Regions from separate parts of the Alkaliphilus sp. B6464 genome, predicted to be linked through region 4. Evidence: a T-box and tRNA genes for the amino acid it is inferred to sense, from the RefSeq annotation. Region 4 holds a T-box; the other regions hold tRNA genes.
The links. A T-box is a leader RNA that pairs with one kind of tRNA and senses whether it is charged. The one in region 4 lies ahead of alaS (alanine--tRNA ligase), so its partner is inferred to be a tRNA-Ala.
Positions count from the first base shown of each region.

Region 1: it has a tRNA-Ala gene. The T-box ahead of alaS (alanine--tRNA ligase) is inferred to sense a tRNA for this amino acid. The anticodon was not compared.
Region 2: it has a tRNA-Ala gene. The T-box ahead of alaS (alanine--tRNA ligase) is inferred to sense a tRNA for this amino acid. The anticodon was not compared.
Region 3: it has a tRNA-Ala gene. The T-box ahead of alaS (alanine--tRNA ligase) is inferred to sense a tRNA for this amino acid. The anticodon was not compared.

Region 1 covers NZ_CP058557.1:2,312,301-2,320,091, forward strand. The annotation lists gene HYG84_RS11390 (tetratricopeptide repeat protein) at 1-394, shown strand, start outside; gene HYG84_RS11395 (bifunctional enoyl-CoA hydratase/phosphate acetyltransferase) at 529-1,437, shown strand; rRNA gene HYG84_RS11400 (16S ribosomal RNA) at 2,002-3,628, shown strand; tRNA gene HYG84_RS11405 (tRNA-Ala) at 3,697-3,772, shown strand; rRNA gene HYG84_RS11410 (23S ribosomal RNA) at 3,994-6,930, shown strand; rRNA gene rrf (5S ribosomal RNA) at 7,102-7,218, shown strand; tRNA gene HYG84_RS11420 (tRNA-Asn) at 7,224-7,298, shown strand; tRNA gene HYG84_RS11425 (tRNA-Leu) at 7,306-7,394, shown strand; tRNA gene HYG84_RS11430 (tRNA-Met) at 7,470-7,545, shown strand; tRNA gene HYG84_RS11435 (tRNA-Met) at 7,550-7,626, shown strand; tRNA gene HYG84_RS11440 (tRNA-Glu) at 7,636-7,710, shown strand; tRNA gene HYG84_RS11445 (tRNA-Val) at 7,717-7,791, shown strand, end outside.
Region 2 covers NZ_CP058557.1:572,268-580,058, reverse strand. The annotation lists rRNA gene HYG84_RS02705 (16S ribosomal RNA) at 1-1,251, shown strand, start outside; tRNA gene HYG84_RS02700 (tRNA-Ala) at 1,313-1,388, shown strand; rRNA gene HYG84_RS02695 (23S ribosomal RNA) at 1,609-4,545, shown strand; rRNA gene rrf (5S ribosomal RNA) at 4,717-4,833, shown strand; tRNA gene HYG84_RS02685 (tRNA-Asn) at 4,839-4,913, shown strand; tRNA gene HYG84_RS02680 (tRNA-Leu) at 4,921-5,009, shown strand; tRNA gene HYG84_RS02675 (tRNA-Met) at 5,085-5,160, shown strand; tRNA gene HYG84_RS02670 (tRNA-Glu) at 5,246-5,320, shown strand; tRNA gene HYG84_RS02665 (tRNA-Val) at 5,327-5,402, shown strand; tRNA gene HYG84_RS02660 (tRNA-Asp) at 5,408-5,484, shown strand; tRNA gene HYG84_RS02655 (tRNA-Thr) at 5,543-5,619, shown strand; tRNA gene HYG84_RS02650 (tRNA-Tyr) at 5,630-5,714, shown strand; tRNA gene HYG84_RS02645 (tRNA-Leu) at 5,727-5,809, shown strand; tRNA gene HYG84_RS02640 (tRNA-Gly) at 5,893-5,967, shown strand; tRNA gene HYG84_RS02635 (tRNA-Ile) at 5,978-6,054, shown strand; tRNA gene HYG84_RS02630 (tRNA-Phe) at 6,071-6,146, shown strand; rRNA gene HYG84_RS02625 (16S ribosomal RNA) at 6,455-7,791, shown strand, end outside.
Region 3 covers NZ_CP058557.1:1,095,501-1,103,291, reverse strand. The annotation lists gene HYG84_RS05315 (GNAT family N-acetyltransferase) at 1-198, shown strand, start outside; gene HYG84_RS05310 (hypothetical protein) at 453-626, opposite strand; rRNA gene rrf (5S ribosomal RNA) at 884-1,000, opposite strand; rRNA gene HYG84_RS05300 (23S ribosomal RNA) at 1,042-3,978, opposite strand; tRNA gene HYG84_RS05295 (tRNA-Ala) at 4,130-4,205, opposite strand; rRNA gene HYG84_RS05290 (16S ribosomal RNA) at 4,267-5,795, opposite strand; gene HYG84_RS05285 (SigB/SigF/SigG family RNA polymerase sigma factor) at 6,074-6,880, opposite strand; gene HYG84_RS05280 (ATP-binding protein) at 6,880-7,308, opposite strand; gene HYG84_RS05275 (STAS domain-containing protein) at 7,315-7,632, opposite strand.
Region 4 covers NZ_CP058557.1:2,499,763-2,507,553, reverse strand. The annotation lists gene HYG84_RS12545 (hypothetical protein) at 1-334, opposite strand, end outside; gene HYG84_RS12540 (IreB family regulatory phosphoprotein) at 346-603, opposite strand; gene alaS (alanine--tRNA ligase) at 729-3,371, opposite strand; T-box leader at 3,451-3,669, opposite strand; gene HYG84_RS12530 (ATP-dependent Clp protease proteolytic subunit) at 3,901-4,440, opposite strand; gene HYG84_RS12525 (AI-2E family transporter) at 4,653-5,888, opposite strand; gene HYG84_RS12520 (YtxH domain-containing protein) at 6,094-6,261, opposite strand; gene HYG84_RS12515 (PRC-barrel domain-containing protein) at 6,308-6,844, opposite strand; gene nifU (Fe-S cluster assembly scaffold protein NifU) at 6,963-7,406, opposite strand; gene nifS (cysteine desulfurase NifS) at 7,403-7,791, opposite strand, start outside.

The DNA.
Region 1 (7,791 bases), 190 kb from region 4:
ACTAGAACTAGAAGAAAGATATTCAAACTGGTGGAATCTCCTATTCTTTATTGGTTTAGCTTATAGACAATTGTTAAAGTATGAAGATGCTATTGGGTACTTTGATAAAGTTCTTCAATTGGAAGAAAATCAATTAGATACTATAGCTGAGTTAGGACTATGTTATGGAAGCATAGGGTACCACAGTCAGTCTATAGAATACTTTGAAAGAGCTTTACATATTGGTGGACAAAATAGTGAGATATTATGTAATCTAGCTATGGTCCATATGGAAATAGGAAACTTAGCGAAGGCGAAGGAATATTTAGATACTTCTTTAGCCCTAAATAATGAAGATGAAATTACAAAGGCATGTAGTGAACAATTAAATGCTTTACTAAAAAATAATCGCTAAAATTAGCGATTATTTTTATTGTGAGCAAAGTGTTTAAATTTTTTGAAAAAGCAGGAAAAGGGTAAGGTTTGTAGAATTAATTTATCGAATATGCTTAAGATGTATTTTAAATTATTAAATTATGGGGTGATACGATGATTAATAAATTAGAACAATTAATTAAACAGGCGAAAAGCCAGAATAAAATGAAGATAGCAGTTGCAGCGGCTCAAGATAAAGATGTATTGAAGGCGGTTGAAGAAGCACGTAAGCTTAATTTGGTAGATGTTATATTGGTTGGAGATGAGCCTAAAATAAAAGAAATTGCTAGAGAGTTAAACATAAAAATTGATTTATTTACAATAATTCATAAAGAAGATTTAATGGAGGCTGCCCTAGAAACCGTTAAATTAGTTTCTACTGGAAAAGCTGATTTTGTTATGAAGGGTATATTAGATACATCAATTTTACTAAAAGCTGTACTGAATAAGGAAGTTGGACTAAGAACCAATAATTTATTAAGCCATGTAATGGTATACGAGCTGCCAGCTTATCATAAGTTACTTCTACTTACAGACGGAGGAATGAATATTGAACCGTCTCTAGAAGATAAAAAAGGTATACTAGATAATGCTATACTAGTATCTAAGGCGTTAGGTAATAAAGATACAAAAGTAGCTTGTTTATCTGCGAAGGAAAAAGTAAATGAAAAGATGCCTTCTACTGTTGATGGTGCTAAGTTAAAAGCAATGGCTCAAGAAGGAATATTTGGAGAAGAAGTTTATGTAGAAGGACCTATAGCGTTTGATTTGGCAGTATCTAAAGAAGCTGCTACTACTAAAGGTTTTGAAAGTCCAGTGACCGGTGAAACTGACATATTACTAGTACCAACAATTGAGGTTGGCAATGGAATTGGAAAGGCCTTAACCTATATGGCAGATGGAAAATCAGCAGGTATTATTATGGGAGCAAAGGCTCCAGTAGTTTTAGTTTCTAGAGCTGATTCTGCCGAAACAAAGTTATACTCAATAGCTTTAGGTAGCGTTATTGCAGCCAATCAATAGGAAACAGGGGTTAGACAATACAGCTAGATATTATAGTCTAGCTGTATCTTTTTTAAAATATAATATATTTTTATTTATATATATGTATAAAATATGATTTTTTTTATAAACTATATTAGTGAACTATTAAAACTAACCATCCCAAACCCTTATTAGTAAAATGCATAAAACAAATTGACATAAATAAAAATATATGATATATTATCTTAAGTCATCACTTAATTCAGGTGATACAAGATAGTTAAAAAACAAATTCAAAAAACATATTGACATTATGAAGTGGAAATGATATGCTATAAAAGCTGTTTTCGACAATTTGAAGTTTTGAAACAATGAAAATTAAAAAACAAAAAAGTTGTTGACATAATGTTTCAGGTGTGCTATATTAAATAAGTCGCCGCAACAAGGCGATAGGGCATAAGCTCTTAAAGAGGTCTTTGAAAACTAAACAGTATAGATTAAGCCAGCATAAAGCAAATTGCTAAAATCATTGATTTTATGCAAAGAGCAAAATTAGCGAAAGCTAAAAAATCATTTTAGTTTACTAAGATGAACCCAGAAATTTTATTTAAGAGTTTGATCCTGGCTCAGGATGAACGCTGGCGGCGTGCCTAACACATGCAAGTCGAGCGGGCCAAATATTCAACACTGAGTACTTAACATAGCTGAACAAATATAGTCAGCGTCTAGGACGGAAGAATGGAGTCCTACACGCGTTTATAAAGTGTGACTAACAGTTATAGTAAGAGTATTGAGTGTTGGATATTTGGCTAGCGGCGGACGGGTGAGTAACGCGTGGGCAACCTACCCTGTACAGGGGAATAACAATGGGAAACCATTGCTAATACCCCATAATACCTTTTAGGGGCATCCCTAAAAGGTCAAAGAATTTCGGTATAGGATGGGCCCGCGTCTGATTAGCTAGTTGGTGAGGTAATGGCTCACCAAGGCGACGATCAGTAGCCGGCCTGAGAGGGTGAACGGCCACACTGGAACTGAGACACGGTCCAGACTCCTACGGGAGGCAGCAGTGGGGAATATTGCACAATGGGGGAAACCCTGATGCAGCAACGTCGCGTGAGCGATGAAGGCTTTCGAGTCGTAAAGCTCTGTCCTAAGGGAAGATAATGACGGTACCTTAGGAGGAAGCCCCGGCTAACTACGTGCCAGCAGCCGCGGTAATACGTAGGGGGCAAGCGTTATCCGGAATCATTGGGCGTAAAGGGTGCGTAGGCGGCCCTATGGGTCAGAGGTTAAAGGCTACGGCTCAACCGTAGTAAGCCTTTGAAACTGTAGGGCTTGAGTGCAGGAGAGGAGAGTGGAATTCCTAGTGTAGCGGTGAAATGCGTAGATATTAGGAGGAACACCAGTGGCGAAGGCGACTCTCTGGACTGCAACTGACGCTGAGGCACGAAAGCGTGGGTAGCGAACAGGATTAGATACCCTGGTAGTCCACGCCGTAAACGATGAGTGCTAGGTGTTGGGGGTCAAACCTCGGTGCCGCAGTTAACGCATTAAGCACTCCGCCTGGGGAGTACGTTCGCAAGAATGAAACTCAAAGGAATTGACGGGGACCCGCACAAGCAGCGGAGCATGTGGTTTAATTCGAAGCAACGCGAAGAACCTTACCTGGACTTGACATCCCTCGGACAGCTTTTTAATCGAAGCCTTCCCTTCGGGGACTGAGGTGACAGGTGGTGCATGGTTGTCGTCAGCTCGTGTCGTGAGATGTTGGGTTAAGTCCCGCAACGAGCGCAACCCTTGTCTTTAGTTGCCAGCAGTTCGGCTGGGCACTCTAGAGAGACTGCCGGGGATAACTCGGAGGAAGGTGGGGATGACGTCAAATCATCATGCCCCTTATGTTCAGGGCTACACACGTGCTACAATGGCCGATACAACGGGCAGCCAAGGAGTAATCCGGAGCGAATCCTACAAAATCGGTCCCAGTTCGGATTGTGGGCTGAAACTCGCCCACATGAAGTCGGAGTTGCTAGTAATCGCGGATCAGAATGTCGCGGTGAATGCGTTCCCGGGTCTTGTACACACCGCCCGTCACACCACGGGAGTCGGAAGCACCCGAAGCCAGCTATCCAACCTTTATTGGAGGAAGCTGTCGAAGGTGAAGCCAATGACTGGGGTGAAGTCGTAACAAGGTAGCCGTATCGGAAGGTGCGGCTGGATCACCTCCTTTCTAAGGAGAATTGGCAATCTATACTGTCTAGTTTTGAGGGACCTTTTGTCTTTCAAATTGAAGCATATGGGGGCGTAGCTCAGTTGGGAGAGCACCTGCCTTGCAAGCAGGGGGTCAGGAGTTCGACTCTCCTCGTCTCCACCATAGAATACCAATTTAAAAGGTTGACATAAAACATTTTATTTGGTATTGTATTATTCCGTCTTAAAGACGGTTAAATAGTTCCTTGAAAACTACACAATGTTAGATTATGACCTAACCCGATTTGCTTTGCAAATCGAAGGTAGGTCAAACGCAATGAGCATCAAATTTGTGCGACCGTAAGGGAGTAAACAAATTTGTAATGCGAAACTGCGAATAGCTTTGGTCAAGCTAATAAGGGCAGAAGGCGGATGCCTTGGCACCAGGAGTCGATGAAGGACGTGGTAAGCTGCGATAAGCCTCGGGGAGATGCAAGCAATCTTTGATCCGGGGATTTCCGAATGGGGAAACCTACTTAGGTTAATACCTAAGTATCTATTACTCAATCAATAGGTAATAGAAGACATACCAGGGGAACTGAAACATCTAAGTACCCTGAGGAAGAGAAAGAAAAATCGATTCCCTAAGTAGCGGCGAGCGAAAGGGGATAAGCCCAAACCGATAGGGTTTTCTCTATCGGGGTTGCGGACCGGTCATATATGATGACTCATCGTAATAGAAGAGGTTTGGAAAGACTCACCATAGAAGGTAATAGTCCTGTACATGAAACGATGATATTCTAGACCGTGATCCAGAGTACCACGAGGCACGTGAAACCTTGTGGGAAGCAGGGGGGACCACCCCCCAAGGCTAAATACTACCTGGTGACCGATAGCGCATAGTACCGTGAGGGAAAGGTGAAAAGAACCCCGGAAGGGGAGTGAAATAGAACCTGAAACCTTCTGCTTACAAACTGTGGGAGCACTTTTTATGTGTGACCGCGTACTTTTTGTAGAACGGGCCAACGAGTTACGGTATGGAGCAAGGTTAAGCACCTATGGTGCGAAGCCGTAGGGAAACCGAGTCTTAATAGGGCGTCTAGTTTCATGCCGTAGACCCGAAACCGGGCGACCTACCCATGGTCAGGATGAAGCGGAAGTAAAATTTCGTGGAGGTCCGAACCGATTGACGTTGAAAAGTCACCGGATGAACTGTGGGTAGCGGTGAAATTCCAATCGAGCCCGGAGATAGCTGGTTCTCGCCGAAATAGCTTTAGGGCTAGCCTCGAGGTTAAGAGATACGGAGGTAGAGCACTGAATGGTCTAGGGGCCTTCACCGGTTACCAAAACCTATCAAACTCCGAATGCCGTTATCTTTTACTCGGGAGTCAGACTGCGAGTGATAAGATCCGTAGTCAAGAGGGAAAGAGCCCAGACCATCAGCTAAGGTCCCAAAGTATACGTTAAGTGGAAAAGGATGTGGAGTTGCATAGACAACCAGGATGTTGGCTTAGAAGCAGCCATTCATTCAAAGAGTGCGTAATAGCTCACTGGTCGAGTGATTCTGCGCCGAAAATGTCCGGGGCTCAAACGTATCACCGAAGCTATGGATCCGTAAGGATGGTAGGCGAGCGTTCTATATAGGTTGAAGCTGTACCGGAAGGAGCAGTGGACTGTATAGAAGTGAGAATGTTGGCATGAGTAACGAGAGGCAGGTGAGAATCCTGCCCGTCGAAAACCTAAGGTTTCCTGAGGAAGGCTCGTCCGCTCAGGGTTAGTCGGGACCTAAGCCCAGGCCGAAAGGCGTAGGCGATGGACAACAGGTTGAAATTCCTGTACCACCTAAAATCGTTTGAGAGATGGAGTGACACAGTAGGATAGGCTCAGCGCACCGTTGGTTGTGTGCGTCTAAGCTGGTAGGGAGTTAGAAGAGGCAAATCCCTTTTAACATTAATCCTGAGAAGTGATGGGGAGCGAAATTTAAGTAGCGAACTGGCTGATTCCACACTGTCGAGAAAAGCTTCTATCGAGATTTCTAGGTGCCCGTACCGCAAACCGACACAGGTAGGTGAGGAGAGAATCCTAAGACGATCGGGAGAACTATTGTTAAGGAACTCGGCAAAATGACCCCGTAACTTCGGGATAAGGGGAGCCGGTTTTGGTTAAAGATTTACTCTGTAAGCCTCAACCGGCCGCAGAGAATAGGCCCAAGCGACTGTTTACCATAAACATAGGTCTCTGCTAAGTCGAAAGACGACGTATAGGGGCTGACGCCTGCCCGGTGCTGGAAGGTTAAGGGGAATTGTTAGCATCTGCGAAGCAATGAACTTAAGCCCCAGTAAACGGCGGCCGTAACTATAACGGTCCTAAGGTAGCGAAATTCCTTGTCGGGTAAGTTCCGACCCGCACGAAAGGCGTAACGATTTGGGCGCTGTCTCAACAATAGACCCGGTGAAATTGTAATACCAGTGAAGATGCTGGTTACCCGCGACAGGACGGAAAGACCCCGTGGAGCTTTACTGCAACTTGACATTGGATTTCGGTGCTACATGTACAGCATAGGTGGGAGACTTAGAAGCTGGGACGCCAGTCTCAGTGGAGTCATCGTTGGGATACCACTCTTGTAGTACTGAAGTTCTAACCATAGACTGTGAATCCAGTCTTGGGACACTGTCAGGTGGGCAGTTTGACTGGGGCGGTCGCCTCCCAAAAAGTAACGGAGGCGCCCAAAGGTTCCCTCAGCACGGTCGGAAATCGTGCGTAGAGTGTAAAGGCAAAAGGGAGCTTGATTGCGAGACATACAGGTCGAGCAAGGACGAAAGTCGGGCTTAGTGATCCGGTGGTTCCGAGTGGAAGGGCCATCGCTCAACGGATAAAAGCTACCCCGGGGATAACAGGCTTATCTCCCCCAAGAGTCCACATCGACGGGGAGGTTTGGCACCTCGATGTCGGCTCATCACATCCTGGGGCTGTAGTAGGTCCCAAGGGTTGGGCTGTTCGCCCATTAAAGTGGTACGCGAGCTGGGTTCAGAACGTCGTGAGACAGTTCGGTCCCTATCCGTCGCGGGCGCAGGAAATTTGAGAGGAGCTGTCCTTAGTACGAGAGGACCGGGATGGACGCACCTCTGGTGTACCAGTTGTTCTGCCAAGAGCATCGCTGGGTAGCTAAGTGCGGAAGGGATAAGTGCTGAAGGCATCTAAGCACGAAGCCCCCCTCAAGATAAGATTTCCCACTCCGTAAGGAGGTAAGACCCCAAGAAGACTACTTGGTTGATAGGCCTAGGGTGTAAGTGCAGCAATGTACTTAGCTGATAGGTACTAATAGGTCGAGGGCTTGACCAAATATATTCTAACATTGTATAGTTTTGAGGGAATAATTTTCTCTTGACATATTACTTATTAAAGTGGTATGATTAAAATCCAGTTGAAATACAACTTGATTTTAATTTGAAGGAAACTCGGCTAACGCTGAGTACTCCATTCACACCAAATTAAAGATTTGGGTGATTACAATATCGTGGCAATAGCGAAGGGGTCACACCTGTTCCCATACCGAACACAGTAGTTAAGCCCTTCAGCGCTGATGGTACTTGGCGGGAAGCTGCCTGGGAGAGTAGGTCGCTGCGATATTATGTTCCAGAGTAGCTCAATGGTGGAGCACCCGGCTGTTAACCGGTAGGTTGGAGGTTCGAGTCCTCTCTCTGGAGCCATAAGTGCGCCGAAGTGGCGGAACTGGCAGACGCACAGGACTTAAAATCCTGCGGTCCTTCAAGATCGTACCGGTTCGATTCCGGTCTTCGGCACCATTTTTAAAATGAAACTCAGCTAATGCTGAGTATTCCAATCAAACTAAATCAAAGATTTAGATGATTGAAACATATCGCGGGGTGGAGCAGTTGGTAGCTCGTCGGGCTCATAACCCGAAGGTCACAGGTTCAAGTCCTGTCCCCGCAACCAATTTGGCGGCATAGCTTAGTTGGCTAGAGCGTTCGGTTCATACCCGAAAGGTCACAGGTTCGACTCCTGTTGCCGCTACCAATTAATATTGGCCCCTTGGTCAAGCGGTCAAGACACCGCCCTTTCACGGCGGTAACAGGGGTTCGATTCCCCTAGGGGTCACCAAATTTTGGGCGCATAGCTCAGCTGGGAGAGCACCTGCCTTACAAGCAGGGGGTCACAGGTTCAAGTCCTGTTGCGCCCACC
Region 2 (7,791 bases), 1.5 Mb from region 4:
CTCACCAAGGCGACGATCAGTAGCCGGCCTGAGAGGGTGAACGGCCACACTGGAACTGAGACACGGTCCAGACTCCTACGGGAGGCAGCAGTGGGGAATATTGCACAATGGGGGAAACCCTGATGCAGCAACGCCGCGTGAGCGATGAAGGCTTTCGAGTCGTAAAGCTCTGTCCTAAGGGAAGATAATGACGGTACCTTAGGAGGAAGCCCCGGCTAACTACGTGCCAGCAGCCGCGGTAATACGTAGGGGGCAAGCGTTATCCGGAATCATTGGGCGTAAAGGGTGCGTAGGCGGCCCTATGGGTCAGAGGTTAAAGGCTACGGCTCAACCGTAGTAAGCCTTTGAAACTGTAGGGCTTGAGTGCAGGAGAGGAGAGTGGAATTCCTAGTGTAGCGGTGAAATGCGTAGATATTAGGAGGAACACCAGTGGCGAAGGCGACTCTCTGGACTGCAACTGACGCTGAGGCACGAAAGCGTGGGTAGCGAACAGGATTAGATACCCTGGTAGTCCACGCCGTAAACGATGAGTGCTAGGTGTTGGGGGTCAAACCTCGGTGCCGCAGTTAACGCATTAAGCACTCCGCCTGGGGAGTACGTTCGCAAGAATGAAACTCAAAGGAATTGACGGGGACCCGCACAAGCAGCGGAGCATGTGGTTTAATTCGAAGCAACGCGAAGAACCTTACCTGGACTTGACATCCCTCGGACAGCTTTTTAATCGAAGCCTTCCCTTCGGGGACTGAGGTGACAGGTGGTGCATGGTTGTCGTCAGCTCGTGTCGTGAGATGTTGGGTTAAGTCCCGCAACGAGCGCAACCCTTGTCTTTAGTTGCCAGCAGTTCGGCTGGGCACTCTAGAGAGACTGCCGGGGATAACTCGGAGGAAGGTGGGGATGACGTCAAATCATCATGCCCCTTATGTTCAGGGCTACACACGTGCTACAATGGCCGATACAACGGGCAGCCAAGGAGTAATCCGGAGCGAATCCTACAAAATCGGTCCCAGTTCGGATTGTGGGCTGAAACTCGCCCACATGAAGTCGGAGTTGCTAGTAATCGCGGATCAGAATGTCGCGGTGAATGCGTTCCCGGGTCTTGTACACACCGCCCGTCACACCACGGGAGTCGGAAGCACCCGAAGCCAGCTATCCAACCTTTATTGGAGGAAGCTGTCGAAGGTGAAGCCAATGACTGGGGTGAAGTCGTAACAAGGTAGCCGTATCGGAAGGTGCGGCTGGATCACCTCCTTTCTAAGGAGAATTGGCAATCTATACTGTCTAGTTTTGAGGGACTTCTTGTCTTTCAATACATGGGGGCGTAGCTCAGTTGGGAGAGCACCTGCCTTGCAAGCAGGGGGTCAGGAGTTCGACTCTCCTCGTCTCCACCATAGAATACCAATTTAAAGGTTGACATAAAACATTTTATTTGGTATTATATTATTCCGTCTTAAAGACGGTTAAATAGTTCCTTGAAAACTACACAATGTTAGATTATGACCTAACCCGATTTGTGAAACAAATCGAAGGTAGGTCAAACGCAATGAGCATCAAATTTGTGCGACCGTAAGGGAGTAAACAAATTTAGAATGCGAAACTGCGAATAGCTTTGGTCAAGCTAATAAGGGCAGAAGGCGGATGCCTTGGCACCAGGAGTCGATGAAGGACGTGGTAAGCTGCGATAAGCCTCGGGGAGATGCAAGCAATCTTTGATCCGGGGATTTCCGAATGGGGAAACCTACTTAGGTTAATACCTAAGTATCTATTACTCAATCAATAGGTAATAGAAGACATACCAGGGGAACTGAAACATCTAAGTACCCTGAGGAAGAGAAAGAAAAATCGATTCCCTAAGTAGCGGCGAGCGAAAGGGGATAAGCCCAAACCGATAGGGTTTTCTCTATCGGGGTTGCGGACCGGTCATATATGATGACTCATCGTAATAGAAGAGGTTTGGAAAGACTCACCATAGAAGGTAATAGTCCTGTACATGAAACGATGATATTCTAGACCGTGATCCAGAGTACCACGAGGCACGTGAAACCTTGTGGGAAGCAGGGGGGACCACCCCCCAAGGCTAAATACTACCTGGTGACCGATAGCGCATAGTACCGTGAGGGAAAGGTGAAAAGAACCCCGGAAGGGGAGTGAAATAGAACCTGAAACCTTCTGCTTACAAACTGTGGGAGCACTTTTTATGTGTGACCGCGTACTTTTTGTAGAACGGGCCAACGAGTTACGGTATGGAGCAAGGTTAAGCACCTATGGTGCGAAGCCGTAGGGAAACCGAGTCTTAATAGGGCGTCTAGTTTCATGCCGTAGACCCGAAACCGGGCGACCTACCCATGGTCAGGATGAAGCGGAAGTAAAATTTCGTGGAGGTCCGAACCGATTGACGTTGAAAAGTCACCGGATGAACTGTGGGTAGCGGTGAAATTCCAATCGAGCCCGGAGATAGCTGGTTCTCGCCGAAATAGCTTTAGGGCTAGCCTCGAGGTTAAGAGATACGGAGGTAGAGCACTGAATGGTCTAGGGGCCTTCACCGGTTACCAAAACCTATCAAACTCCGAATGCCGTTATCTTTTACTCGGGAGTCAGACTGCGAGTGATAAGATCCGTAGTCAAGAGGGAAAGAGCCCAGACCATCAGCTAAGGTCCCAAAGTATACGTTAAGTGGAAAAGGATGTGGAGTTGCATAGACAACCAGGATGTTGGCTTAGAAGCAGCCATTCATTCAAAGAGTGCGTAATAGCTCACTGGTCGAGTGATTCTGCGCCGAAAATGTCCGGGGCTCAAACGTATCACCGAAGCTATGGATCCGTAAGGATGGTAGGCGAGCGTTCTATATAGGTTGAAGCTGTACCGGAAGGAGCAGTGGACTGTATAGAAGTGAGAATGTTGGCATGAGTAACGAGAGGCAGGTGAGAATCCTGCCCGTCGAAAACCTAAGGTTTCCTGAGGAAGGCTCGTCCGCTCAGGGTTAGTCGGGACCTAAGCCCAGGCCGAAAGGCGTAGGCGATGGACAACAGGTTGAAATTCCTGTACCACCTAAAATCGTTTGAGAGATGGAGTGACACAGTAGGATAGGCTCAGCGCACCGTTGGTTGTGTGCGTCTAAGCTGGTAGGGAGTTAGAAGAGGCAAATCCCTTTTAACATTAATCCTGAGAAGTGATGGGGAGCGAAATTTAAGTAGCGAACTGGCTGATTCCACACTGTCGAGAAAAGCTTCTATCGAGATTTCTAGGTGCCCGTACCGCAAACCGACACAGGTAGGTGAGGAGAGAATCCTAAGACGATCGGGAGAACTATTGTTAAGGAACTCGGCAAAATGACCCCGTAACTTCGGGATAAGGGGAGCCGGTTTTGGTTAAAGATTTACTCTGTAAGCCTCAACCGGCCGCAGAGAATAGGCCCAAGCGACTGTTTACCATAAACATAGGTCTCTGCTAAGTCGAAAGACGACGTATAGGGGCTGACGCCTGCCCGGTGCTGGAAGGTTAAGGGGAATTGTTAGCATCTGCGAAGCAATGAACTTAAGCCCCAGTAAACGGCGGCCGTAACTATAACGGTCCTAAGGTAGCGAAATTCCTTGTCGGGTAAGTTCCGACCCGCACGAAAGGCGTAACGATTTGGGCGCTGTCTCAACAATAGACCCGGTGAAATTGTAATACCAGTGAAGATGCTGGTTACCCGCGACAGGACGGAAAGACCCCGTGGAGCTTTACTGCAACTTGACATTGGATTTCGGTGCTACATGTACAGCATAGGTGGGAGACTTAGAAGCTGGGACGCCAGTCTCAGTGGAGTCATCGTTGGGATACCACTCTTGTAGTACTGAAGTTCTAACCATAGACTGTGAATCCAGTCTTGGGACACTGTCAGGTGGGCAGTTTGACTGGGGCGGTCGCCTCCCAAAAAGTAACGGAGGCGCCCAAAGGTTCCCTCAGCACGGTCGGAAATCGTGCGTAGAGTGTAAAGGCAAAAGGGAGCTTGATTGCGAGACATACAGGTCGAGCAAGGACGAAAGTCGGGCTTAGTGATCCGGTGGTTCCGAGTGGAAGGGCCATCGCTCAACGGATAAAAGCTACCCCGGGGATAACAGGCTTATCTCCCCCAAGAGTCCACATCGACGGGGAGGTTTGGCACCTCGATGTCGGCTCATCACATCCTGGGGCTGTAGTAGGTCCCAAGGGTTGGGCTGTTCGCCCATTAAAGTGGTACGCGAGCTGGGTTCAGAACGTCGTGAGACAGTTCGGTCCCTATCCGTCGCGGGCGCAGGAAATTTGAGAGGAGCTGTCCTTAGTACGAGAGGACCGGGATGGACGCACCTCTGGTGTACCAGTTGTTCTGCCAAGAGCATCGCTGGGTAGCTAAGTGCGGAAGGGATAAGTGCTGAAGGCATCTAAGCACGAAGCCCCCCTCAAGATAAGATTTCCCACTCCGTAAGGAGGTAAGACCCCAAGAAGACTACTTGGTTGATAGGCCTAGGGTGTAAGTGCAGCAATGTACTTAGCTGATAGGTACTAATAGGTCGAGGGCTTGACCAAATATATTCTAACATTGTATAGTTTTGAGGGAATAATTTTCTCTTGACATATTACTTATTAAAGTGGTATGATTAAAATCCAGTTGAAATACAACTTGATTTTAATTTGAAGGAAACTCGGCTAACGCTGAGTACTCCATTCACACCAAATCAAAGATTTGGGTGATTGCAATATCGTGGCAATAGCGAAGGGGTCACACCTGTTCCCATACCGAACACAGTAGTTAAGCCCTTCAGCGCTGATGGTACTTGGCGGGAAGCTGCCTGGGAGAGTAGGTCGCTGCGATATTATGTTCCAGAGTAGCTCAATGGTGGAGCACCCGGCTGTTAACCGGTAGGTTGGAGGTTCGAGTCCTCTCTCTGGAGCCATAAGTGTGCCGAAGTGGCGGAACTGGCAGACGCACAGGACTTAAAATCCTGCGGTCCTTCAAGATCGTACCGGTTCGATTCCGGTCTTCGGCACCATTTTTAAAATGAAACTCAGCTAATGCTGAGTATTCCAATCAAACTAAATCAAAGATTTAGATGATTGAAACATATCGCGGGGTGGAGCAGTTGGTAGCTCGTCGGGCTCATAACCCGAAGGTCACAGGTTCAAGTCCTGTCCCCGCAACCATTTTGGCGGCATAGCTTAGTTGGCTAGAGCGTTCGGTTCATAACCCGAAGGTCACAGGTTCAAGTCCTGTCCCCGCAACCATTTTGGCCCCTTGGTCAAGCGGTCAAGACACCGCCCTTTCACGGCGGTAACAGGGGTTCGATTCCCCTAGGGGTCACCAAATTTCGGGCGCATAGCTCAGCTGGGAGAGCACCTGCCTTACAAGCAGGGGGTCACAGGTTCAAGTCCTGTTGCGCCCACCAAAATTGGCCTGGTAGTTCAGATGGTTAGAATGCCAGCCTGTCACGCTGGAGGTCGAGGGTTCGAGTCCCTTCCAGGTCGCCAATTTTAATATATTTTCAAAAGGTAACTCAGCATTTGCTGAGTACTGTAATCACAGTATGCTGGTGTAGCTCAGTTGGCCAGAGCAGCTGATTTGTAATCAGCAGGTCGCGGGTTCGAATCCCATCACCAGCTCCATTATTTGTACGGAGGGGTTCCCGAGCGGCCAAAGGGGGCAGACTGTAAATCTGTTGTCAACGACTTCGAAGGTTCGAATCCTTCTCCCTCCACCATTAATTTAATATGCGGGTGTGGCGGAATTGGCAGACGCACTAGACTTAGGATCTAGCGGGCAACCGTGGGGGTTCGACTCCCTTCACCCGCACCATTATATTAAAATATTTCAAGGAAACTCAGTTAGTGCTGAGTACTCCACTCACACCAAATTTTTAATTTGGGTGATTGAAGCATGCGGAAGTGGCTCAGTGGTAGAGCATCGCCTTGCCAAGGCGAGGGTCGCGGGTTCGAGTCCCGTCTTCCGCTCCAATTTATTTATGGGCTCATAGCTCAGGTGGTTAGAGCGCACGCCTGATAAGCGTGAGGTCGGTGGTTCGAGTCCACTTGAGCCCACCATTTAAATAATAAACAGGCCCAGATAGCTCAGTCGGTAGAGCAGGGGACTGAAAATCCCCGTGTCGGTGGTTCGATTCCGCCTCTGGGCACCAATGAAGAGATTGAATGATACAAGTCTCTTTTTTTATTTTCACTAAAATTATAATTATCTTTTTATTTTATATAGTATATCTATATTTCAAAGGTTGTCATAGTAAAAAGTAGTTATATAGTTGGAATTTAAAAGTTTGAAAATAAATTAAAAAAACGTTGACATAATATTTCAGATGTGATATATTAAATAAGTCGCCGAAACAAGGCGAGGGGGCACAAGCCCTTGAAGAGGTCTTTGAAAACTAAACAGTATAGATTAAGCCAGCAAATAATAAATCCATCTTTAAAAGATGGTACCCAGAAATTTTTTATTAAGAGTTTGATCCTGGCTCAGGATGAACGCTGGCGGCGTGCCTAACACATGCAAGTCGAGCGGAGTTATTTTCAGGAAGCCTTCGGGTGGAATGATTTTAATTTAGCGGCGGACGGGTGAGTAACGCGTGGGCAACCTACCCTGTACAGGGGAATAACAATGGGAAACCATTGCTAATACCCCATAATACCTTTTAGGGGCATCCCTAAAAGGTCAAAGAATTTCGGTATAGGATGGGCCCGCGTCTGATTAGCTAGTTGGTGAGGTAATGGCTCACCAAGGCGACGATCAGTAGCCGGCCTGAGAGGGTGAACGGCCACACTGGAACTGAGACACGGTCCAGACTCCTACGGGAGGCAGCAGTGGGGAATATTGCACAATGGGGGAAACCCTGATGCAGCAACGCCGCGTGAGCGATGAAGGCTTTCGAGTCGTAAAGCTCTGTCCTAAGGGAAGATAATGACGGTACCTTAGGAGGAAGCCCCGGCTAACTACGTGCCAGCAGCCGCGGTAATACGTAGGGGGCAAGCGTTATCCGGAATCATTGGGCGTAAAGGGTGCGTAGGCGGCCCTATGGGTCAGAGGTTAAAGGCTACGGCTCAACCGTAGTAAGCCTTTGAAACTGTAGGGCTTGAGTGCAGGAGAGGAGAGTGGAATTCCTAGTGTAGCGGTGAAATGCGTAGATATTAGGAGGAACACCAGTGGCGAAGGCGACTCTCTGGACTGCAACTGACGCTGAGGCACGAAAGCGTGGGTAGCGAACAGGATTAGATACCCTGGTAGTCCACGCCGTAAACGATGAGTGCTAGGTGTTGGGGGTCAAACCTCGGTGCCGCAGTTAACGCATTAAGCACTCCGCCTGGGGAGTACGTTCGCAAGAATGAAACTCAAAGGAATTGACGGGGACCCGCACAAGCAGCGGAGCATGTGGTTTAATTCGAAGCAACGCGAAGAACCTTACCTGGACTTGACATCCCTCGGACAGCTTTTTAATCGAAGCCTTCCCTTCGGGGACTGAGGTGACAGGTGGTGCATGGTTGTCGTCAGCTCGTGTCGTGAGATGTTGGGTTAAGTCCCGCAACGAGCGCAACCCTTGTCTTTAGTTGCCAGCAGTTCGGCTGGGCACTCTAGAGAGACTGCCGGGGATAACTCGGAGGAAGGTGGGGATGACGTCAAATCATCATGCCCCTTATGTTCAGGGCTACACACGTGCTACAATGGCCGATACAACGGGCAGCCAAGGAGTAATCCGGAGCGAATCCTACAAAATCGGTCCCAGTTCGGATTGTGGGCTGAAACTCGCCCACATGAAGTCGGAGTTGCTAGTAATC
Region 3 (7,791 bases), 1.4 Mb from region 4:
CTATATAAAAAACTAATATTTGATATAAAAACTAAAGGGATATATGATATTTTTGCAGAAACAATTATTAGTCCTACTCCAAATTTTGCGTCTCTATCTTTTAGAATAAAGCAAAACTATACCTTAGCTGGAATGCGCTATGAAGATTATCTAGATCAAGTTTTTACAACTCTTATATATCATAAATCTATATACTAAAATTTTCATGTTATTTCACTTGTCTATATCATAGTTTAAATATTACAGAAAATATTACTAAATTTCTATCTCTTTAATATGATAAAAAGCAGCTAAGCTGCTTTTTTGCTAATCTAGAAAAGAATATTCTTCTCTGATTATTAGAGTCCTATACAAAATTAAAAGACTAATACTATTTTGAGCACTTGAAATTTATAATGAAAGTTAGAAATTTTAAGTGACATATGAAGTGTTATGAAAGCAATAGTCTATTTTTAGTAGGATTCTTTCCTCATAGTTGCTAATACACGCATAAATAAATTAAAAGTATTTCTACGATCATCTTCATCTACTTTTTTTAGGTTATTTATTTTGTTTATATTATTTTGCTTTTCTTTTATTTTCATATCTCTATACTCATTTAAATTAATTACATTATTTTTATCCAAAATTCCACTTCCTTTGAAAATATTAAACTCCAAATTAAGTATATAAATTGATAATATTTATCTTCTTTATTAATATAATTTCTACTTATTTTTAAAAAATCCTTCTTAATTATATTACTTTTATCTTATAAAATTTACCTTATTGCTATGAGCTTACTCTTATCCCAGCTTAAGTATTGGTCAAAATAATTAAAGAACCTATATATTTTTAGACAATAAAAAACACAGCTACAATTTATGTAACTGTGTTTTTAAATATATCGCAGCGACCTACTCTCCCAGGCAGCTTCCCGCCAAGTACCATCAGCGCTGAAGGGCTTAACTACTGTGTTCGGTATGGGAACAGGTGTGACCCCTTCGCTATTGCCACGACGTTATGAGGAATTCCCTCAAAACTATACAATGTTAGAATATATTGGTCAAGCCCTCGACCTATTAGTACCTATCAGCTAAGTACATTGCTGCACTTACACCCTAGGCCTATCAACCAAGTAGTCTTCTTGGGGTCTTACCTCCTTACGGAGTGGGAAATCTTATCTTGAGGGGGGCTTCGTGCTTAGATGCCTTCAGCACTTATCCCTTCCGCACTTAGCTACCCAGCGATGCTCTTGGCAGAACAACTGGTACACCAGAGGTGCGTCCATCCCGGTCCTCTCGTACTAAGGACAGCTCCTCTCAAATTTCCTGCGCCCGCGACGGATAGGGACCGAACTGTCTCACGACGTTCTGAACCCAGCTCGCGTACCACTTTAATGGGCGAACAGCCCAACCCTTGGGACCTACTACAGCCCCAGGATGTGATGAGCCGACATCGAGGTGCCAAACCTCCCCGTCGATGTGGACTCTTGGGGGAGATAAGCCTGTTATCCCCGGGGTAGCTTTTATCCGTTGAGCGATGGCCCTTCCACTCGGAACCACCGGATCACTAAGCCCGACTTTCGTCCTTGCTCGACCTGTATGTCTCGCAATCAAGCTCCCTTTTGCCTTTACACTCTACGCACGATTTCCGACCGTGCTGAGGGAACCTTTGGGCGCCTCCGTTACTTTTTGGGAGGCGACCGCCCCAGTCAAACTGCCCACCTGACAGTGTCCCAAGACTGGATTCACAGTCTATGGTTAGAACTTCAGTACTACAAGAGTGGTATCCCAACGATGACTCCACTGAGACTGGCGTCCCAGCTTCTAAGTCTCCCACCTATGCTGTACATGTAGCACCGAAATCCAATGTCAAGTTGCAGTAAAGCTCCACGGGGTCTTTCCGTCCTGTCGCGGGTAACCAGCATCTTCACTGGTATTACAATTTCACCGGGTCTATTGTTGAGACAGCGCCCAAATCGTTACGCCTTTCGTGCGGGTCGGAACTTACCCGACAAGGAATTTCGCTACCTTAGGACCGTTATAGTTACGGCCGCCGTTTACTGGGGCTTAAGTTCATTGCTTCGCAGATGCTAACAATTCCCCTTAACCTTCCAGCACCGGGCAGGCGTCAGCCCCTATACGTCGTCTTTCGACTTAGCAGAGACCTATGTTTATGGTAAACAGTCGCTTGGGCCTATTCTCTGCGGCCGGTTGAGGCTTACAGAGTAAATCTTTAACCAAAACCGGCTCCCCTTATCCCGAAGTTACGGGGTCATTTTGCCGAGTTCCTTAACAATAGTTCTCCCGATCGTCTTAGGATTCTCTCCTCACCTACCTGTGTCGGTTTGCGGTACGGGCACCTAGAAATCTCGATAGAAGCTTTTCTCGACAGTGTGGAATCAGCCAGTTCGCTACTTAAATTTCGCTCCCCATCACTTCTCAGGATTAATGTTAAAAGGGATTTGCCTCTTCTAACTCCCTACCAGCTTAGACGCACACAACCAACGGTGCGCTGAGCCTATCCTACTGTGTCACTCCATCTCTCAAACGATTTTAGGTGGTACAGGAATTTCAACCTGTTGTCCATCGCCTACGCCTTTCGGCCTGGGCTTAGGTCCCGACTAACCCTGAGCGGACGAGCCTTCCTCAGGAAACCTTAGGTTTTCGACGGGCAGGATTCTCACCTGCCTCTCGTTACTCATGCCAACATTCTCACTTCTATACAGTCCACTGCTCCTTCCGGTACAGCTTCAACCTATATAGAACGCTCGCCTACCATCCTTACGGATCCATAGCTTCGGTGATACGTTTGAGCCCCGGACATTTTCGGCGCAGAATCACTCGACCAGTGAGCTATTACGCACTCTTTGAATGAATGGCTGCTTCTAAGCCAACATCCTGGTTGTCTATGCAACTCCACATCCTTTTCCACTTAACGTATACTTTGGGACCTTAGCTGATGGTCTGGGCTCTTTCCCTCTTGACTACGGATCTTATCACTCGCAGTCTGACTCCCGAGTAAAAGATAACGGCATTCGGAGTTTGATAGGTTTTGGTAACCGGTGAAGGCCCCTAGACCATTCAGTGCTCTACCTCCGTATCTCTTAACCTCGAGGCTAGCCCTAAAGCTATTTCGGCGAGAACCAGCTATCTCCGGGCTCGATTGGAATTTCACCGCTACCCACAGTTCATCCGGTGACTTTTCAACGTCAATCGGTTCGGACCTCCACGAAATTTTACTTCCGCTTCATCCTGACCATGGGTAGGTCGCCCGGTTTCGGGTCTACGGCATGAAACTAGACGCCCTATTAAGACTCGGTTTCCCTACGGCTTCGCACCATAGGTGCTTAACCTTGCTCCATACCGTAACTCGTTGGCCCGTTCTACAAAAAGTACGCGGTCACACATAAAAAGTGCTCCCACAGTTTGTAAGCAGAAGGTTTCAGGTTCTATTTCACTCCCCTTCCGGGGTTCTTTTCACCTTTCCCTCACGGTACTATGCGCTATCGGTCACCAGGTAGTATTTAGCCTTGGGGGGTGGTCCCCCCTGCTTCCCACAAGGTTTCACGTGCCTCGTGGTACTCTGGATCACGGTCTAGAATATCATCGTTTCATGTACAGGACTATTACCTTCTATGGTGAGTCTTTCCAAACCTCTTCTATTACGATGAGTCATCATATATGACCGGTCCGCAACCCCGATAGAGAAAACCCTATCGGTTTGGGCTTATCCCCTTTCGCTCGCCGCTACTTAGGGAATCGATTTTTCTTTCTCTTCCTCAGGGTACTTAGATGTTTCAGTTCCCCTGGTATGTCTTCTATTACCTATTGATTGAGTAATAGATACTTAGGTATTAACCTAAGTAGGTTTCCCCATTCGGAAATCCCCGGATCAAAGATTGCTTGCATCTCCCCGAGGCTTATCGCAGCTTACCACGTCCTTCATCGACTCCTGGTGCCAAGGCATCCGCCTTCTGCCCTTATTAGCTTGACCATGCTAATATTCATCTAATGCTTTCGCATTGATGATTGCTTTACTATTTCTAACATTGTGTAGTTTTCAAGGAACTATTTAACCGTCTTTAAGACGGAATAATATAATACCAAATAAAATGTTTTATGTCAACCTTTAAATTGGTATTCTATGGTGGAGACGAGGAGAGTCGAACTCCTGACCCCCTGCTTGCAAGGCAGGTGCTCTCCCAACTGAGCTACGCCCCCATGTATTGAAAGACAAAAGGTCCCTCAAAACTAGACAGTATAGATTGCCAATTCTCCTTAGAAAGGAGGTGATCCAGCCGCACCTTCCGATACGGCTACCTTGTTACGACTTCACCCCAGTCATTGGCTTCACCTTCGACAGCTTCCTCCAATAAAGGTTGGATAGCTGGCTTCGGGTGCTTCCGACTCCCGTGGTGTGACGGGCGGTGTGTACAAGACCCGGGAACGCATTCACCGCGACATTCTGATCCGCGATTACTAGCAACTCCGACTTCATGTGGGCGAGTTTCAGCCCACAATCCGAACTGGGACCGATTTTGTAGGATTCGCTCCGGATTACTCCTTGGCTGCCCGTTGTATCGGCCATTGTAGCACGTGTGTAGCCCTGAACATAAGGGGCATGATGATTTGACGTCATCCCCACCTTCCTCCGAGTTATCCCCGGCAGTCTCTCTAGAGTGCCCAGCCGAACTGCTGGCAACTAAAGACAAGGGTTGCGCTCGTTGCGGGACTTAACCCAACATCTCACGACACGAGCTGACGACAACCATGCACCACCTGTCACCTCAGTCCCCGAAGGGAAGGCTTCGATTAAAAAGCTGTCCGAGGGATGTCAAGTCCAGGTAAGGTTCTTCGCGTTGCTTCGAATTAAACCACATGCTCCGCTGCTTGTGCGGGTCCCCGTCAATTCCTTTGAGTTTCATTCTTGCGAACGTACTCCCCAGGCGGAGTGCTTAATGCGTTAACTGCGGCACCGAGGTTTGACCCCCAACACCTAGCACTCATCGTTTACGGCGTGGACTACCAGGGTATCTAATCCTGTTCGCTACCCACGCTTTCGTGCCTCAGCGTCAGTTGCAGTCCAGAGAGTCGCCTTCGCCACTGGTGTTCCTCCTAATATCTACGCATTTCACCGCTACACTAGGAATTCCACTCTCCTCTCCTGCACTCAAGCCCTACAGTTTCAAAGGCTTACTACGGTTGAGCCGTAGCCTTTAACCTCTGACCCATAGGGCCGCCTACGCACCCTTTACGCCCAATGATTCCGGATAACGCTTGCCCCCTACGTATTACCGCGGCTGCTGGCACGTAGTTAGCCGGGGCTTCCTCCTAAGGTACCGTCATTATCTTCCCTTAGGACAGAGCTTTACGACTCGAAAGCCTTCATCGCTCACGCGGCGTTGCTGCATCAGGGTTTCCCCCATTGTGCAATATTCCCCACTGCTGCCTCCCGTAGGAGTCTGGACCGTGTCTCAGTTCCAGTGTGGCCGTTCACCCTCTCAGGCCGGCTACTGATCGTCGCCTTGGTGAGCCATTACCTCACCAACTAGCTAATCAGACGCGGGCCCATCCTATACCGAAATTCTTTGACCTTTTAGGGATGCCCCTAAAAGGTATTATGGGGTATTAGCAATGGTTTCCCATTGTTATTCCCCTGTACAGGGTAGGTTGCCCACGCGTTACTCACCCGTCCGCCGCTAAATTAAAATCATTCCACCCGAAGGCTTCCTGAAAATAACTCCGCTCGACTTGCATGTGTTAGGCACGCCGCCAGCGTTCATCCTGAGCCAGGATCAAACTCTTAAATAAAATTTCTGGGTACCATCTTTTAAAGATGGATTTATTATTTGCTGGCTTAATCTATACTGTTTAGTTTTCAAAGACCTCTTTAAAGACTTATGCTCAATCACCTTGTTGCGGCGACTTATCTAATATATCACACTTAAAATATTATGTCAACTGTTTTTATTTTAAAATTTATTTTTAAAACTGTATGTCAGGAGCACTTTTAATACTATATCACTATTATTCTTTTGTGTCAACTCTGTTTTTATAAAATACTAAAAGAGTAGATGGGATCTACTCTTTTAGTCCATACTCTTATCTAGTTCTTTTCTAAACTTCTCAATAATACGTTTTTCCATTCTAGAAACAGTCATCTGCGAAACTTGTAATTCCTCTGCTACTTTCATCTGAGTCTTATTGTTAAAGAACCTATCCTTCAGCACTTTCTTTTCAACTTCATTTAGCTTTTCTATTGCTTTATTTAAAAAATCCTTATTTTCGATACTATCAAAGCTTTTATCAAATTCTCCAATAAGATCTAATAACTGAACGTCTTTATCATCCCCATCATTATCATATGTTAAATCTAAAGACTTAGGGGTATATACTTGACTAGCCTCCATTGCCTCAATTATTTCTTCCTCTGTACAACTTAAGTAGTCAGCTATATCCTTTACAGTAGGTGTTCTTTGTAATGTTTGTTGGAGCGTAGTTTTACTTACATTTATTTTTTTAGATAATTCTTGTATTCTTCGAGGAACTCTAATAGACCATCCTTTATCCCTAAAGTATTTTTTAATTTCCCCAATAATTGTAGGTGTAGCAAAACTCGAAAACTCAAAACCCTTTGTTATATCAAATCTTTCAATCGCATAAATTAATCCTAATGAAGCTACTTGATAAATATCTTCATAGTCTATACCTTTATTTAAAAATTTCTTAGATAGGATTTCTGCAATATATAAATGTCTATTAATTAATTCATTTCTAATTTCAATGTTTTTTGTCAGGGCATATTCTTTAAAAAGCTCTTTTTCCGTTAAAGTCTTATGGGTCTTACTTATATTTAGAGTAACACCAGTATCCGTAGATTTTGCTGTGTTTATCATCAAGCATCATCCCCCAAGTACTTTATCATTTTTATCATCATACCTTTGCCCTTTTCCGATTCAATCTCTACATCATCCATAAGAGATTTTATAATAAATATACCTAACCCTCCTTCTTTAGGTTTACTAAGATCTGGTTCTTCTATATTGTCTAATTGACAACCTTCTCCATCATCATAGACAGAAATAGTTAGTTTTTCTCCTGTTGAAACAAAATCAATATTAAAATTACTGCCTTGTTTACAGTGGCATCCATGAATAATTGCATTTGTACATGCTTCAGCAACAGCAACCTTCATATCTTCAATCTTTTCAATATCAAATCCAATACGACTAGCAATAGCAGCTAAAGTTAATCTTATAACTCCCACATACTCAGGTTTACTGGGAACAGATAGCTTTATCTCATCCATTTGTATTTGATCCATTTATCTTCACCCCTCAACAATAAAAATTTTGTCTAGTCCAGTAATATTTAATAGCTTTTTTATATTAGGCCTTATATTTGAAATAACAATATTTTTATCTTCTTGTTTTAATCTTTTAAGTGCTCCAATAAGTATACCTAATCCTGTACTATCAATATATTCTAGTTTTTCAGCATCTATTTTGATATCTTCCTTCTTTTCTTCAATAATTCCCATGAAAACTTCCTTCAATTGTCCCGCTGTATATACATCTACCTCTCCCACCAGTTCAACGAGCCAATAATTATTTTCATTATTAAAGTCCTTTTTAATTTGTAATGACATAGAATTCATCCTCCTTTATCCTTTGTACTAATCATACTAATTCTTTAAATATATTCCTTACATCATAAGTTAACCTTATATATTACATCTAGTTATTGTTAAACAAATCTATAATTAATCCTCTTTTTATTATATCAAATTTTAAAAATTTAAACTATA
Region 4 (7,791 bases):
AGATTGATTCAGTATCTTTATCTAGATTATAAAATAAAGAGGTATTATGTGAAGCCTCTGATCGTATCCCCCATCCTATAGTAGCATACGACTTAAATTCATTATTTGATCCAGAAGCCTTAGTGTTCATTAGGGCAATAGAACTTTTGTCTATTAATTGTCTTACATAAGGCATTTTCTCTAAATCACTAAAATCAATTCGATTAATTATAACCATTACTACCTTAACATTATCATAGTCATGTATGTTATTTTCTGCTCCATAAGATATTCCTATTACTATTGTCACTACTAAAAGTAATGCTGCAACAAATCGAATTACTCTTATATTCAATTTCAAATCACCTACTTTTTATCTAAATATGTCTTCAATAGCTCTTCTAATAATTCATCTCTTTCTATTTGTCTTATTAAGCTTCTAGCATTATTGTAGCTTGTAATATAAGTAGGATCTCCGGATAAAATATATCCAACAAATTGATTTGTAGGGTTGTACCCCTTTTCTTCTAAGGCTTTATATACAGTTAGAATTATATCCTTTGCCTTTGTTTCCTTTTCTTTATCTAGGTCAAACTTCATAGTAAAATTAAGTTTTTCTGACATAGTTATTCCCCTCTCGTATTAGATTAATATTATTTTACCATATTATACCCTTATATACTAAGGAATATCATATGAAATTATTGAAATAAGTAGGAGCATGGATATCCATGCTCTTACTTATTAAATTACCCATTTAATTGAATTTTTAATAGATCCTTTACAATAGCTAAAGCTTCTTCTATTTTTTCAGGATTTTTTCCACCTGCTTGTGCCATGTCTGGTCTTCCACCGCCACCTCCACCAGCAATTTTAGCAGCTTCCTTAACTAAATTACCAGAATGTACTCCTTTTGAAACTGCATCTTTTGTAGCCATAGCGACAAAATTAGCCTTATCATTGTTGTCAGACGCTAAAACAATTACTCCTGTTCCAATCTTTTCTTTTAATGCATCTCCAATTTTTCTTAAATCGTCCATATCTTGATTATCTATAGACTCAACAATTATGTTTACTCCATTAATACTTTCTGCATTATTTAAAAAATCCCCAGTGGAATTGCTTGCTAACTGACTTTTAAGCTTATCTATTTCTTTATCTTTTTCCTTTACTTCTTGTACTAATTCATCTACACGCCCAATTACATTTTGTGTTTGCGTCTTTAATGTTTCTGCTATTTTTTGTATTGTTTCTTGATTTTTTTGTACATATTTATATGCTTCAATACCTGTAATAGCCTCAATTCTTCTTACACCAGCAGCAACCCCTGTCTCACTTAATATAATTAAAATTCCTATTTCACCACTATTATTTACATGGGTTCCTCCACAAAGTTCAGTGCTATAATCTCCAACCTTAACTACTCTAACTATATCACCATACTTTTCACCAAATAAAGCTTGAGCACCTATCTTTCTAGCTTCATCTATAGATGTTTCAAAGATGTTTACATTTAGTCCACCTAATATTTGTTTATTAACATTTTCTTCAATTTTAGCTACTTGCTCCTTTGTTAATCCTTCGAAATGAGTAAAGTCAAATCTTAGCCTTTCAGGAGTCACAAGAGACCCTGCCTGATTAACATGCTCACCTACTACATCTTTTAAAGCTTTGTGCAATAAATGAGTAGCAGTATGGTTACGAGCAGTATTCATTCTAGTAGTAACATCTACTTTAGCTTTAATAGTATCACCAACATGAAGTAATCCATCTTCTATTTTGACAATATGATGAATTTGATTATGTGGTCCCTTTTTAGTATCTAATACAGTTAATTTTGTTGTTTCATTGTATAAAGCACCAATATCGCCTACCTGTCCTCCACCTTCACCATAGAAAACAGTTTCATCTAGTATGACAGTAGCTTCATCTCCTATAGTACTTTGTTCAACAACTTCACCATTATTTATAATAGCTAGTACTTTTCCTTCTAGTTCTAAATTATTATATCCTTTAAAAACTGTACTGATATCTTTGTTTAGTCCTGCAAAAACATCGTCTTTCCAAGCCTCAGTATCAATACCTAGCCTTGCCTCCCGAGCCCTTTGCCTTTGTTTTTCCATTTCACTTTCAAAATTCTTTTCATCTACAGATAGTCCTTTTTCATCTAATATTTCTTTAGTTAAATCAAATGGGAATCCATAAGTATCATATAACTTAAATGCGTTTGTTCCACTTAATACATTTTCACTTGCACCTAATAATTCTTCTATATATTGGTTTAAAATCTCCATACCTTGATCTATAGTTTCCATAAATCGCTCTTCTTCAACTTGTATTACCTTTTTAATATAATCCTTCTTTTCAATTAGCTCGGTATAGGTTTCACCATAGTTCTTAACCACTCTATCTACTAACTCGTACAAGAATGCTCTATTTACTCCTAATAATTTTCCATGACGTGCAGCTCTTCTTAATAATCTTCTTAAAACATAACCCCTGCCTTCGTTACTTGGCAGTATTCCATCACCAATCATTAAAGATATAGAGCGTACATGATCAGTTATAATTCTAATGGACACATCAGTTTTTTCATCCTTATTATACTGTGCATTAGTAATTTCACATACTCCATTTAATATATATTGCATTGTGTCTATATCAAAAATAGAGTCTACACCTTGCATAATACAAGCCATTCTCTCTAGTCCCATACCTGTATCTATATTGGGGTTTGGAAGAGGATTATAATTTCCATCTTCATCTCTATCAAATTGTGTAAATACATGATTCCAAAATTCAACATATCTGTCACATTCGCAGCCTGGTTTGCAGTCTTTACTTCCACAGCCGTACTTTTGTCCACGATCAAAATAAATTTCTGAACATGGTCCGCATGGTCCTATACCGATCTCCCAAAAGTTGTCAGCCTTACCTAACCTAACAATCCTATCTTCTGGCAAACCAACTTGCTTACTCCAGATTTCAAAAGCCTCATCATCTTCTAAATATACAGTAGCCCAAAGCTTATCAACTGGTAACTCTAGATTCTTTGTTACAAACTCCCATCCCCACTGAATAGACTCTTTTTTGAAATAGTCACCAAATGAAAAGTTACCTAACATTTCAAAAAAAGTAGCATGTCTTGCTGTTTTTCCTACATTTTCAATATCACCTGTACGAATACATTTTTGACACGTAGCCATTCTTTTTCCTGGTGGCTCTTCTATCCCTGCAAAATAATGTTTTAATGGTGCCATTCCAGAGTTTATTAACAATAAACTCTTATCCTTTTGAGGTACTAAAGGAAAACTAGGTTGTATTATATGACCTTTAGTTTTAAAAAACTCTAGAAATTCTTTTCTAATTTCATTCACGCCTAATTTCTTCATAAAAATAATCCTCCTTCATAATTTTTCCTGTAGTTTAAAAAATATAAAAATAAAAACTCTCATCCATACATAATAAAACTGTAGGGACGAGAGTATTCTCGCGGTACCACCCTAATTATCGCTAAAAATAACGATCACTCTAGGAAATAAAGTATAACGGCTTTGCCGATAATCTCTACTTAGTTTCAAGATTATTGTTCAGAGACTGCTTCAAATGGTCTATCTAGAGGTTTTTCAGCCTAGAACCTCCTCTCTGTAAGAGTTAATCCATATTACTACTTCTCTTCATCACTTTTAACAATATATTTTATATGAATTATATATAACATACTATATTTTGTCAATATATAACTAAAACTTTGCAATATAATTTGGAATATACATTACTATGTTTTACAACTTTGACAGAGTTTATTACAATATAGAACAATTTATCAGCTTAAATACAATTGACAATCCAGAAAGTATCTGATAATACTAATTACTATATACATTCCTACCAAGTTCTCATCGGCAGTATACTAATAAATTATAGATTCGTTAGTTCCTCATATTTTGAAATAACTTGATTTACTATGCCATAATCAATTGCTTCATAAGCATTTAACCAATAATTTCTATCTGTGTCTTTTTCTATTTTTTCCAATGGTTGGCCAGTGGCTTCACTGATTATGTTATTAATCCTCTTACGTACTCTCAATATCTCTTTTGCTTCAATAGCAATATCTGCAGCTTGGCCATTTAAACCACCTAATGGCTGATGTATCATATACCTTGTGTTTGGTAAAGAATAACGATCTTGTTTTTCAGCTGCAAGGTAAATTGTGATAGCAGCACTTGCAACCCAACCAGTACCAATTACAATAACACGTGGTTTAATAAACTTAATAATATCATGAATTGTATCGCCAGCTTCTACATGACCACCCTGACTGTTGATAAATAATTTTATTGGTTGATCTCCCATTTCTTGTAGAATTAAGAGCTGTGTAGTTATTTTCTCTGCTAAAGCTTGATTGATCTCTCCAGAAATTATGATTGATCTAGATTGCAATAGTTTCTCTAGCACTAAACTTGAAGTTTCTTTTTCTTGTTTCTGCTCTTGATTGTTCATGGTATCATTCTCCTATCAATTAATATATTTAAATTTAATGATAATAATATATTATTATCAACTATTTTAAATTTAACTAATTATAACATAATTAACTAAAAATTGTTAATCATAAGATAAAAATATCACCTTTAAATTTAAGCATAATCAAAGTACCAATGAGCATATCAAAACTTTGCAATATAATTTATAAAATGCTTTCCAACCACTTTAATTACTCCAGCTATAGGCACTGCAATTAAAAGTCCAAATAAACCAAAAAATTTTCCTGCAATAATTAGAGATAGAATAACAATAATAGGATGAATACCAACTTTATCAGAAATAATTTTTGGTGATATAATAGCACTTTCAACTTGCTGTATAATTATAAATGCAACTACTACCCATATTACCTTATTTACTCCTCCTAAGGATGCAAAAACTAGTGCAGGTATTATCCCAACTATCGGCCCAAAATAAGGAATTATATCTGCTATTCCCGCAATCATACCTACTAACACTGCAAAGTCTACTTTCAAAATTAAAAGAGATATAGTGGTTAAAAGTCCTACTATTCCTGCAACAATCAACTGTCCCCTTATAAATCCACCAAGAACTTCGTCAATGTCTTTGGCAACATCAATTACTCCTTTTCTCAAAAATCTAGGTATACTTAAAATTAGCATGTTTTTAAACTTATCTGCATCTTTTAAAAAGTAAAATGCCAATATTGGAGTCAACACTATATTTGCTATCTTTGAAAGAAATTTAAGCGTTAAATTTGTTACAGAAGATATAATTTTTAATATAAAATCTTCAAGTCTATTTCCATTAAATTTTAACGCTTCTTTTACTGCGTTAAATTCTTCTGGTAAATTTTCTATACTATTGTTATATTTTATATATTTATTATATATATATCCATAGCTTTCATTTCCTAGCTTCGGTAATGCCTCTAATAATTTTTTAACTTCAAAAGTCATTTTAGGTACTAAAGTAATAGAGAATATAAAAATAATTGTAGCTATTACAAAATAAACAATAAATACTGACCAAAATCTTTTTATACCTTTTTTCTCTATATAACTAACGAGTGGATTTAAAGTATACGCCAATACAATTGCAAACAAAAATGGTGATAATATTTCATACATTAAACTTCCAGACTGAAATATTACAACAATTGCAATGATCAATATAAATGATAGTATAAAATAAACAATTTGACGTTTTCCAATATTAATTCTTTTTTTAGAATCTATATGTTGATTACCAATATGTACAAGAAAATAAATGATAAAAAATAATAGCACAATAATTAAAAGCTGCATAAAAAATTGCAAAATATTTGTAAATCCATTATTTTCGGCTAAATTTTTAAAACTTTTAGAAATGACCTGTATTGCTTTGCTGTTTTCCATTTTTTCACCCCTTTATGTTTAATATGTAATATTTGATAAATATATAATCACGTTTTATAAAAAAATTTTCTGATTTTAGCTCATAGATTTATGGGCTACTTTAAAATTTATACTTTCTCACCCAATAAGAAATTAATGGAATACTTTTAATTTAGTAAAGCCTCTATCATAAGGGTAGAGGCTTTACTAATATTTAATGCATTCGCTAAAACATATCCAGTCCTTTCATAATACCTAAAGCACCTAGAGCTCTTCTACCATTTTTCATCATTCGTTTTCTTTCTCTAGGTTTCATATTTGATGCTGCATACATACCTACTGCCGCGCCAGCAATTCCTATTGCAATAAGTCCTCTTGTCATATTTCTATGCATATATTTCACTCCTTTTCTATATTATTATTTATATGTTTTGTTAGTTTTATCGATCTATACCAAGCATTTTTTTCAATCCACCTTGCTGAGGTAAAATTTTTAATTGTTCCTCATTATTTAACATTATTTTATACTCATAAAAGTTAATTCCTTCAACTAAAGGTAAAAATGAATATCCGTTTACTAGGTCATCAAATAACCCTTCACTCATAATAAATCCTAAAACTTTTCCACTTCTTATTTGTAATAATGCATCCTTTACTACTCCAATTATCCCGCCAGTATTTGAATATATCTCATATCCAATTACCGATTTATTATTAATTGCATCTTTTATTTCTGCTATTTCATCTACATCTACAATATCATTTATTGAGTATATTAAAATGCCTTCTTCTGTAATGTTTTTTATTTTTGTGTAAGGAAGAATTTTTGTATATTTTATTGAATTTATTTGTTGTAAATAAAGCCCCAATATACGAAAATCCTTAAAACAATAGATTATATCTTTTATTTCATAGCTTAAGGGCTCATGATCCTCTTTTAAAATAGGTAATCTAATAAAATCGGTTTCCTTAATCATTGTATCCCTCTTTTCTTCTCTATTTACTATTTTTGCCTAAAAAAATAAAAAAATGCAGGCAATACCTGCATTTTTTAGATAAAATATGAATGATCAATTAAAGTTTCCAAATCCAAAATTATTCTTCTTCTCCATGGTCATGGTGGTCATGATCTTCATCTGGATTAAATCCATCTAATTCTTCATAAACTAAATTTCTTTCCTTTGCATAGTTATATATAGCTGCTTTTACTGCTTGTTCTGCCAATACAGAGCAATGCATTTTTACGGGAGGAAGTCCATCAAGAGCTTCTGCAACAGCCTTATTAGTTAATTTTAATGCTTCTTTTACCGTTTTACCTTTAATCATTTCAGTTGCCATACTTGATGTTGCAATAGCAGATCCACATCCAAAGGTTTTAAATTTCACATCTGTAATAACATCATTGTCAATCTTTAAATACATTTTCATAATATCTCCACATTTTGCATTCCCAACTTGGCCTACTGCCTCAGCATTTTCTATCTCCCCAACATTTCTAGGGTTCATAAAATGATCCATTACTTTTTCACTATACATTATTTGTTTCCTCCCTTTACCTTTTCATACAAAGGTGACATTTGTCTTAATCTATCAACAATTGGTGGTAATTTTTCAATAACATAGTCTACGTCTTCTTCTGTAGTGAAGTCACCTATTGTTAACCTTAAAGATCCATGGGCTACTTCATGGGATAGACCAATTCCCATTAGCACATGAGATGGATCTAATGAGCCCGATGTACAAGCTGATCCACTTGATCCAGAAATTCCTACCATATCCAGACTTAATAAAAGTGACTCACCTTCTATAAACTCAAAAGAGAGATTTACATTTCCAGGTAACCTTTTTGTAGGATGCCCATTTAATCGTGTATACGGTATTTTCTCCATAAGCTCATTAATCATTTTATCTCTTAATCTAATTA